3 regions of the Microbulbifer elongatus genome follow, and region 3 is predicted to be linked to each of the others. Evidence: predicted binding sites of a transcription regulator. Region 3 holds the regulator's gene; each other region holds the start of a gene.
The links. The regulator sigma-54, encoded in region 3, starts transcription at its own class of promoters, with help from an activator protein. The targets are predictions, from matches to a motif close to TGGCACANNNNTTGCNNT.

Region 1 (3,242 bases), 880 kb from region 3:
GTTTTACCGAGATCACGCCGCAGTATTCCGGCATATTTGCGGCAAATTCCTCGGTGCCGATCTCGCGCGCGGTACGGATGATGTCGGTCTTGTCCGAGGTGATTAGCGGGCGAAGTACCAGGGTATCGGTGACGCTGTCGATCACCGACAGGTTTTTCAGGGTCTGGCTGGATACCTGGGCGATGGCTTCGCCGGTGACCAGCGCATCCACTTCCAGCTCCTTGGCAATGATGGAGCCCGCGCGCAACATCATGCGCTTGAGCGTCACACCCATATAGGAGTCGTCCACTTTCTCCAGTATTTCCGCGACCACTTCGTCAAACGGCACGGTGACAAAGCGCACCCGGTGGGAGGAACCGTATTTGTCCCACAGGTAGAAGGCCACTTCCTTTACCCCGAGCTCGTGCTGGCGCCCGCCCAGGTTGAAGAACAGAAAGTGGGTGCGGATGCCGCGCTTGATGGTGAGGTAGCTGGCCACGGTGGAGTCAAAGCCACCGGACACCAGAGAGATCACCGGGTCCTGGGTGCCCAGGGGGAAACCGCCGAGGCCCTGGTGCAGTTGTTCGATCACATTGAGCTTGTCGTGGCGGATCTCCAGCTTTACGGTGATATCCGGGTTTTTCAGTTTGACGCCGGCGGCGTCGGTGTTCTGGTTCAGGCCGCCGCCCACGTACTGCTCTACGTCGAGGGACTGGAAGTCGTGCTTGCCGGTGCGCTTTACCCGCACGCAGAAGGTTTTACCCGCGAGCTGTGGTCCCCAGATGGCCAGTGTCTTCTGGTAGATATCGTCCAGATCACCGAGGGGAAACTGTTGTACCCGGGCAAAGTTGGCGATGCCCGGGGTGTGCGCCAGTACCTCTTCGATACGGTCGGAAAGGTGGGATACTGCATCTGGCGCGATCACATCGATTTTCTCCCAGTCTTTCTGCACCTTGATACGGTCATCCAGCTGGCGCATCAGCTTGCGCAGGTTATCGGCGAGCTGGCGCGACATGCGCTTGCGCACCGGGTTGCTCTTGATGGTGATCTCTGGGAAAAACTTGACGACGAAGTGCATAGACGTGTGCCGGAACCGCGGTTGAATTGGAGGCCGGGAGCCCGTTTGTCGGCTTCCCGGAAAAGGTGGCGAATTATAAACTCGCTATCGGGAATTTGCTTGTGGCACCAAGTTGGTGCTTACTGTGACTTTTCGGCCCCAAAATAGTGCAAATAGAGGTTTGAGAGCACCAATATTGGGACTATCGTGATCCGAGAGGGAGTGCTGGCGCTCAAAAAGCCGTGGGGTTTGGTTGTTTTGCACCCGATTGCTCCCCCGGGTGGCCATTTCTTACGACCCGAATCACTTTGTTACCGGTTTGCCCCAATTTGGCACACTCTTTGCTTTTACTGTTGCCACAAGATAAAGCGAATCGGCGCGAACATAACTTTTCATTCTTGGAGGACTGTAATGTCAAAGACGCTCGACCTGATCAAAGAGAGCGAAGCCAAATGGGTAGACCTGCGCTTCACCGATACCAAAGGTAAGGAACAACACGTTTCCATTCCCGCCAAAGAAGTTGACGGCGAGTTCTTCGAAGAAGGCAAGATGTTCGATGGTTCTTCCATCGCTGGCTGGAAGGGCATCAATGAGTCCGACATGATCCTGATGCCGGACGACGAGACCTCCTTCCTGGATCCGTTCACCGACGAAGCCACCGTGATCATCCGCTGTAATATCGTTGATCCGATCACTGGCCAGGGCTACGAGCGCGACCCGCGTTCCATCGCACTGCGCGCCGAGGAATACCTGAAGTCCACCGGTTTCGGTGACACCGCACTGTTCGGTCCGGAGCCCGAGTTCTTCGTATTCGACGACATCACCTGGGGTGCCGAAATGGGCGGCGCCTTCTACAAAATCAATTCCGAAGAAGCGGCCTGGTCTTCCGGCGCCTCCTTCGCGGAAGGCAACATGGGCCACCGCCCGGGCGTTAAGGGCGGTTACTTCCCGGTTCCGCCGGTCGACTCCCTGCACGACGTTCGTGCCGCCATGTGTTCCGCTATGGAAGCCATGGGCCTGGATATCGAAGTACACCACCACGAAGTGGGTACCGCTGGCCAGTGTGAGATCGGCGTTGGCGCCAACACCCTGACCAAAAAGGCGGACGAAGTTCAGATCCTGAAGTACGCGGTACACAACGTTGCCCATGCTTACGGCAAGACCGCCACCTTCATGCCCAAGCCGCTGGTAGGTGATAACGGTTCTGGCATGCATATCCACATGTCCTTCAGCAAAGACGGCACCAACCAGTTCGCAGGCGACGCCTACGCTGGCCTGTCTGAAACTGCTCTGTACTATGTTGGCGGTATCATCAAGCACGCGCGCGCTCTGAACGCGTTTGCCAATGCTTCCACTAACTCTTACAAGCGTCTGGTTCCGGGCTTCGAAGCGCCGGTTATCTTGGCCTACTCTGCGCGTAACCGCTCTGCGTCCATCCGTATCCCGTTCGTGCCGAGCCCGAAGGGCAAGCGTATCGAAGCGCGCTTCCCGGATCCCACTGCCAACCCGTACCTGGTATTCGCCGCAATGCTGATGGCTGGCCTCGACGGTGTGAAGGACAAGATCCACCCGGGCGATGCTGCCGACAAAGACCTGTACGACCTGCCGGCGGAAGAGTTGGCCGAGTACCCGACCGTTGCCTCCAGCCTGGAACAGGCCCTGGACGCACTGGATCAGGACCGCGCCTTCCTGACCGAAGGTGGCGTATTCACCGACGACGCTATCGACGCTTACATCGAGCTGAAGCAAGAAGAAGTACAGCGCGTGAACATGACCACTCACCCGGTTGAGTTCGACCTTTACTACTCTTGCTAATGTAAGTCCTGCCAAATAGCAGGTATCATCTCTACGCCCCGCCGGCTTCTTCCCTGGGAAGGGCCGTTGAGAAGGTGCAAAGATGACGAGAAAGCCCGCATCGCAAGGTGTGGGCTTTTTTTGTGGCCGGGTTTTACGCAATCAGGCGCTTCAGGAGTACACTAGCCTTATATGGACAGGTAAGTTGAGAAGAGGATTGCGGGAGTGCCCATGATCAGTCTGACCACCCGGTTATTCACAGGTTTGCCCTTGCTGCTCGCTCTGCTGACGGCGCCGGCGACCGCTCAGCAGGATGAGGATGCATCCAGCGCGCGACAGGGGGATTCCTCCGGCGGCGCTGTGTACAAGATTGTCGGTCCGGACGGACGTGTGACTTTCAGCGATAACCCCC
Region 2 (3,242 bases), 2.0 Mb from region 3:
AATCAAGGAACTGGGAATGAGCCAGCGACGTGTATTTTTGCGAATCAAGGATGCCGCCATCCGCGACCGGGTGGCCGACGCTCTGGTCAGCCCGGTGCAGACAGAGGATTTTTCCGAGGCCGGGGCGTGGCTGGACGCACTGCTCGCGAATCGCTATGACCTTGCGGTTGTAGACGCCACAGGTTGCGCTTCTGACGCACTGTGGTCACTGGCGGAGTCCCCCGCGTTGGCGGAGTGTGAATTCTTTCTCCTCAGCGACGGAACACCCAATGAAGCACTGGATAAGGCGACCTCCCGTTCCGGAGGGTTTCATTTTCGAGCGCCGTATGACATAGAGGAAATCAGTGAGGCGATCGCAGAGGTTGCCGCGGAGCTGGAAGTCGAATCGGAACCGGTAGCGACGCCCACCGGTAGCCAGCTGGATCAGTACGGTCTACTGGTTGGTTCGGCACGCCCCATGCGCAAGCTTTACCGAACCTTGCGCAAGGTGGCGGCATCCGAGGCAAATGTACTGGTGGTGGGTGAGAGTGGTGTCGGTAAAGAGCTGGTGGCCAATACGCTCCATCAGGCCAGCGATCGCTCGCGCGCGCCGTTTGTGGCGGTAAACTGTGGCGCCTTGAGCCCCGAACTGGTGGAGAGTGAACTGTTTGGTCATACCAAGGGCGCTTTTACCGGTGCGCACAAGGCGCACGAAGGGCTGTTTGCCCAGGCGGAAGGCGGCACGCTGTTTCTCGACGAGGTGACGGAAATGTCCCTCGAGCATCAGGTCAAGCTGTTGCGGGTACTTGAGACCGGTGAGTATCGACCATTGGGAGGGAGTCAGCTGCGCAATACCAACGTGCGGATCGTGTCGGCGACAAACCGCGACCCTGAAGTTGCCGTCTGTGAGGGCATTTTTCGCGAAGACCTTTACTTCAGGCTTTGCCAATTCCCGGTCCGGGTTCCCCCTCTGCGCGAGCGTGCCGGTGATATTACCGGTCTGGCGCAACATTTTCTGGTCTACCGCAATAGTGAAGAGGAGGCGGCCAAAACATTCAGTGCCGCGGCTCTGCAGTTGTTGGAGCAGCACCCGTGGCCGGGGAATGTGCGGGAACTGAAATACTGTGTAGAGCGTGCTTTCATACTGGCAGAGAATGTCATCGAGCCCGAACATATTATTCTCGGCGATATGGAGGCAGATCGGGACTCGGCATCCACAGTACCTCAGGTGCCGGCCGGTGTACCACTGGACGTACTGGAACAGGCAGCCATTGAGCGCACACTGGCTCAGAACGACGGAAACAAAACGGAAACAGCCGAGCAATTGGGTATCAGTGTGAAAACCCTGTACAACAAACTGGATAAATACGAGAAGGCCACCGGTGATGGTGCGCCGCAATCGGCAACGGATTCATTCCATCCGGAGTAGGTGGTTCAGGTTTCTTTTCAATAAAAAAGGGAGTGCAGTGCACTCCCTTTTTTATGCCCGATGCTGTGGGTTAGCAGTCCGTATCTTCCGCATTTGCGTTTTCCTTCACGTCTTCACAGGCGTCCTCAATGGCATTGCCGGTATCGGTAACGGTTTCATCGATGGTTTCACCAATGGATTCTGCATCCTTTTCTTCGCTGCAGGCCGCCAGTGCCATGGCGGTAGTGATGGCCAGTGCGATATATACCGTTTTATTGAAAATCTTCATGGTTTCTCCTTGGTTGATGTCAGTGATTCTAATACGCAGCCTGTTAGGGCTTGGGGCCCCGTCCGCGAATAGCGTTTGCGACCACGGCGATCAGCCACAATACGATAAAGATAAAAAAGATGACTTTGGCGATACCCGCGGATGCACTGGCAATGCCGGTGAATCCGAAAAGTGCCGCCACCAGCGCGATAATAAGAAAGATGATCGACCATCCAAGCATGTTTCTGTCTCCGTGTGTCAGCAAAACGAGTTTGGGTTTCGTCATGAGTTCCGACAGTGGTATCGCAAACCCCATGCCAATTTTCTGAAAAGCCCATGGCAACTGGGTTTGGCGTCGATGGGGGGTGTTGATTCGGTACCCGGTAAAACGGATTCCGGTATTTATTTCATGTGTTTGTGAAATTTTTACCGATTCAGGTCCGGCCGCCGCTCAAACATGCCCGCCCGGAAAGAATGTATTGCTCATGGCAACGCATTTGGAAACCTATTTTTTTGCCTGGAAGGGGAGTGTACCGGGTAGTCGCAATCACAGTGACTGGCGTGCAACGGTTGGCACTTCCTTTGCACCTCTCCAGAAAAATTCGTCATTGTGAGTACTGTATTTTGTGGAGTGAGGTTATTCCTTTGGGAGAGTCATCAGGTACGAATCGTTTTTGGGGGGAGAGTGTTACCGGGATAAATGACCCGGTGTCTCTGTTTGTGCGAAGCGCTCTGCTTCTGTTCTTGATACTTGCCCCGGCGCTTGCTGGCGCCGAAGTGCAGAGCACATCTGTATTGAACTCAGCGGTCAGTGACACCGGCGCTGCGTCAAGCGCCAGCCCGGAGATGTCGACAGAAGAAATCGAGCGCCTGATCCAGACGCTGGAGAACCCGAACCAACGCGATCAGTTTATTCAGAACCTGAAGGGTCTGAAGGCCCTGCAGAAGACCGAAAGTGAGCGGGCTGGAGAAAACCCTTTGGCCATTGCCGACGCACTTTTACCCGAGCAGACCGCCAGTCGCCTTGTGGATAAGTATGGTGAACTGCTGGACACCCTGGGTATCAGTGCCAACAGCGCCGCCAAGCTGATCGTGACCGGCAGCGCGCTGGCATTGATTGCGCTGTTTGTGTGGGGCAATCGCCGGCTTGCACGCAGCTTCGACCGCAGGTTTGGTCGGGTACGGCGGGCCCTCGGATTACACCACCACCGTTTTTCAAGTTACTTCCGCCTGCAGATACTGGCGGGATACGCCATTGCCGGGCTGCTGGCCCTGTACACCCTGTCGCTGGTGTTTAACCGGACTTTTGGGGTAGTGGTGGACGATGAAAGCCTGGTGAAAGCGGCCGAGGTGGTGTTCTCCATTCTGCTGGTAATACTGGTCTTCAGTAGTATCTGGGAACTGATCAACGGCGCCATCGAGCATTTTACCGGTAAAAATCAGGGGGCGGTCACGGCCCGGGTGCGCACCTTGATTCCGCTGGTACGCAATGCGCTGCTGTTCTTTCTTACGGTGCTGTCGCTGTTGGTTGTGCTGTCGGAAATCGGGATCGACGTGATGCCTTTACTGGCCGGTGCGGGTGTGCTG
Region 3 (3,242 bases):
ATCCGACGTCTTCCAGCAACTGCAGGGCAGAACTCTTGCCCGAGCCGGAACGGCCGCTGATGATGACCAATCGCATTACACTCGCGCTCCTTGCAGGTTGAGCAGGCTCTGTTTATTCGTCCGGCCAGTATAAATCAGTCACCCCCGTAAGCGGGGATGAAATACGCGCCATTGAGCGTTAGCTCAAAAAATCAGGCCGCGGCGGCGCTGTTTATGGCCAGCGCGTAGAGTTCATCGCTGCTGGTTGCGTCGCGCAGTTTTTCGCGCACGCGGCTGTCGCTGAACAGGGCGGCAATCTCCGCCAGAGTATCCAGGTGCTCCTGTTCGGAGTCCTCGGGTACCAGCAGGGCAAACAGCAGATCCACCGGCTGGCGGTCGATTGCGTCGAAATCCACGGCAGGGGAGGTGGTGCAGAGAACACCGATGGGTTTTTCACAGCCAGGTAGCCGGCAGTGGGGAATGGCGACACCTTCACCGATCCCCGTCGATCCCAGGCGCTCCCGGGCTACCAGCTGGTTGAATACCGTGTCCGTATCCAGGTCGGGGTATTGTTCCGAGATCGCCTGGGCGATATTGAGCAACAGCTTCTTCTTGCTACTCCCCGCCAGATGGCAAAGGCTCAGGCGGGGAGAGAGTAATGCTTCCAATGTCATAACGTACAGATGATCTAGCGGTGCGAATCAGCCGTTGACTCGTGTTGGTTTGAGTCTAGCGGTGACCGCGTAACTTCTCTTTGTGTTTCAGCAGCTGCCGGTCGAGCTTGTCCGTGAGCGAATCGATCGCCGCGTACATATCTTCAGACTCTGAATCGGCAAAAATATCCTTGTTGCCGTTTACGTGCACACGGGCTTCGGCTTTTCGCATCAGGTTGTCGACGGACAGGATAACCTGCGTTGTGGTGATCAGGTCATTGTGGCGGGAGAGCTTGTCCAGTTTGGTCAGGCAGTAATCGCGAATGGCCGGGGTAACGTCTACATGGTGGCCACTGATATTGATCTGCATGGATTTCTCCTCATCGGGTACAACACAATCTGGCCGCACCCCCGCACAGGGCGGCAACCCTACTAGGAAGTGCGTCAGAATGGAAGGATACACTCGCCGCCTGGCTATTGGTTGCCCAGAAAATGATCGCAGCCCGGCTGCGTCGGTGTGGGGGAGGAGGAATAGGGCGAAAATTGACGGAGCGCACGCCACTTTTGTGACTCAGACTGCTAAACCAGTCGCTTGCGCTCACTGGAAGAGGGGATGCCCATGGACTCACGGTATTTGGCGACGGTACGACGAGCGACCTTGATACCCTGGGCATCCAGCTCCTGTGTGATCTTGTTGTCAGACAGCGGCTTGCGCGGCTGCTCGCCGTCGATCAGTTTGCGGATCAGGGCGCGGATGGCTGTAGACGAGGCATCTTCGCCGGAATCGGTGCTGACGTGGCTGGAGAAAAAGTATTTGAGTTCGAACACGCCCCGTGGAGTGAGCATGTACTTCTGCGTCGTAACCCGGGAAATGGTGGACTCGTGCATACCGATGGTCTCGGCGATGTTTGCCAGTACCATGGGTTTCATGGCCTCGGGGCCCTGCTCGAAGAAGCCCTGCTGTTTTTCCACAATGCTGCTGGCCACTTTCAGAAGCGTTTCATGGCGGCTCTGCAGGCTCTTCAGAAACCAGCGCGCTTCCTGCAGATTGTCGCGCAGGTAATTGTTTTCACTGGAGTTGTCCGCCCGCTTGATCATGGCCGCATAGGCGTCGTTGATGCGCAGCTTGGGGGTGGTCTCCGGGTTGAGTTCCACTACCCAGCGGTCCTGCTTGCGGCTGACGATCACGTCGGGCACCACGTACTGGGGCTCCTCGCCCCCGAAAGCCTCGCCGGGATAGGGGGTAAGCGTCTGGATGAGACGCATGACCTCACCCAGTTGGGCTTCGCTGAGGCGTGTGCGGCGGCTGAGCTGGCGGAAGTCCCGTTTGCCCAGCAGGTCCAGATGCTGGCCCACGACGGTGACAGCCTGGACCAGCCAGGGGGTGTCTTCCGGCAGTTGCTGGAGTTGCAGCAGCAGGCTTTCACGCAGGTCCCGCGCGCCACAGCCTACGGGCTCGAGTTGCTGGATGGTTTTGAGAACCGCCATCACTTCATCAATCTCGAGCTCCATGGATTCCGCCAGCTCTTCGATGGGGGTATCCAGGGAGCCGTTGGGGGCGATGGCGTCGATCAGCGCTTCCCCGATCAACTTGTCTTCGATGGTCAGTGGGGTGAGGTTGAGCTGCCACATCAGGTGGTCCTGGAGGCTCTCGGATACCGCGTTGCGCTGCTCCAGCGCATACTCGTCCCCTTCGCTGCCGCTGTGGCTGCCACCGGAGGAATATATGTCATCCCAGCGGGTGTCTACCGGCAGGTCGTCGGGGATATCACTGTTCCAGTCACCCTCGGCGGCGGATTCGCTCTGGGCCTCTGTGGAGCGTTCTGGCGTTTCTTCCTTGCGCTCGGCGGGGGTGTTTTGATCCTGGTGCGATTCACCGGCGTGCTCGTCGAAATCGGACTCCAGCAGGGGGTTGCTGTCGAGCGCAGACTGGATTTCCTGCTGTAAATCCAGCGTCGACAGCTGCAGAAGGCGGATGGCCTGCTGCAGCTGCGGCGTCATCGTCAGCTGGGTGCCGAGTTTTAACTGGAGTGACTGCTTCATAGGGGTATGCCGGCAGAAAAATCTGGCGTGAATCCGCTACGGAGAATTTTATCTTCTCGTCGGCGGGGTAAAGCTCATTTCCTGCAGACTACCCCGGGGCGGGGCATATGACAAGGGAGCGGTTAAGCAATAAGTGTGCCGAAAAAATCGGGGTATTTGGTCACAGAGAAATTCCTGTGAATTATGTCCGCACTATTGCCAGAAACCGGGAAGTTGTTCCGCATAAAGTGTTAAATGGTGAACTCGTGTCCCAGGTAGACGTCTTTCACCTGTTGGTTCTCGGCAACGTCACGGGGGGCGCCGGAGGCGATAATATGGCCTTCGCTGACGATAAATGCGGTCTCGCAGATATCCAGGGTTTCCCGCACGTTGTGGTCGGTGATCAGCACGCCGATACCGCGGTCCTTCAGGTGGCGGATGATCTGTTTGATGTCATTGACGGAGATGGGGTCCACCCCCGCGAAGGGTTCATCGAGAAGCACGAACGCCGGGTTGGTGGCCAGGGCGCGGGCAATTTCCACGCGGCGGCGCTCGCCGCCCGACAGGGCCATGCCAAGGCTCGCGCGG

Region 1: the regulator sigma-54 is predicted to act here: its motif matches at 1,367-1,384, upstream of glnA (glutamate--ammonia ligase).
Region 2: the regulator sigma-54 is predicted to act here: its motif matches at 1,958-1,975, upstream of LRR79_RS16715 (DUF1328 domain-containing protein).

Annotation. Positions count from the first base shown of each region.
Region 1 covers NZ_CP088953.1:953,848-957,089, forward strand. Annotated here, with positions in the region: gene thiI (tRNA uracil 4-sulfurtransferase ThiI) at 1-1,057, opposite strand, end outside; gene glnA (glutamate--ammonia ligase) at 1,448-2,851, shown strand; gene LRR79_RS03960 (DUF4124 domain-containing protein) at 3,062-3,242, shown strand, end outside.
Region 2 covers NZ_CP088953.1:4,064,782-4,068,023, reverse strand. Annotated here, with positions in the region: gene LRR79_RS16725 (sigma-54 interaction domain-containing protein) at 17-1,408, shown strand; gene LRR79_RS16720 (hypothetical protein) at 1,479-1,676, opposite strand; gene LRR79_RS16715 (DUF1328 domain-containing protein) at 1,720-1,896, opposite strand; gene LRR79_RS16710 (mechanosensitive ion channel family protein) at 2,433-3,242, shown strand, end outside.
Region 3 covers NZ_CP088953.1:1,835,237-1,838,478, forward strand. Annotated here, with positions in the region: gene rapZ (RNase adapter RapZ) at 1-76, opposite strand, end outside; gene ptsN (PTS IIA-like nitrogen regulatory protein PtsN) at 192-653, opposite strand; gene hpf (ribosome hibernation-promoting factor, HPF/YfiA family) at 709-1,002, opposite strand; gene LRR79_RS07530 (RNA polymerase factor sigma-54) at 1,212-2,675, opposite strand; gene lptB (LPS export ABC transporter ATP-binding protein) at 2,906-3,242, opposite strand, start outside.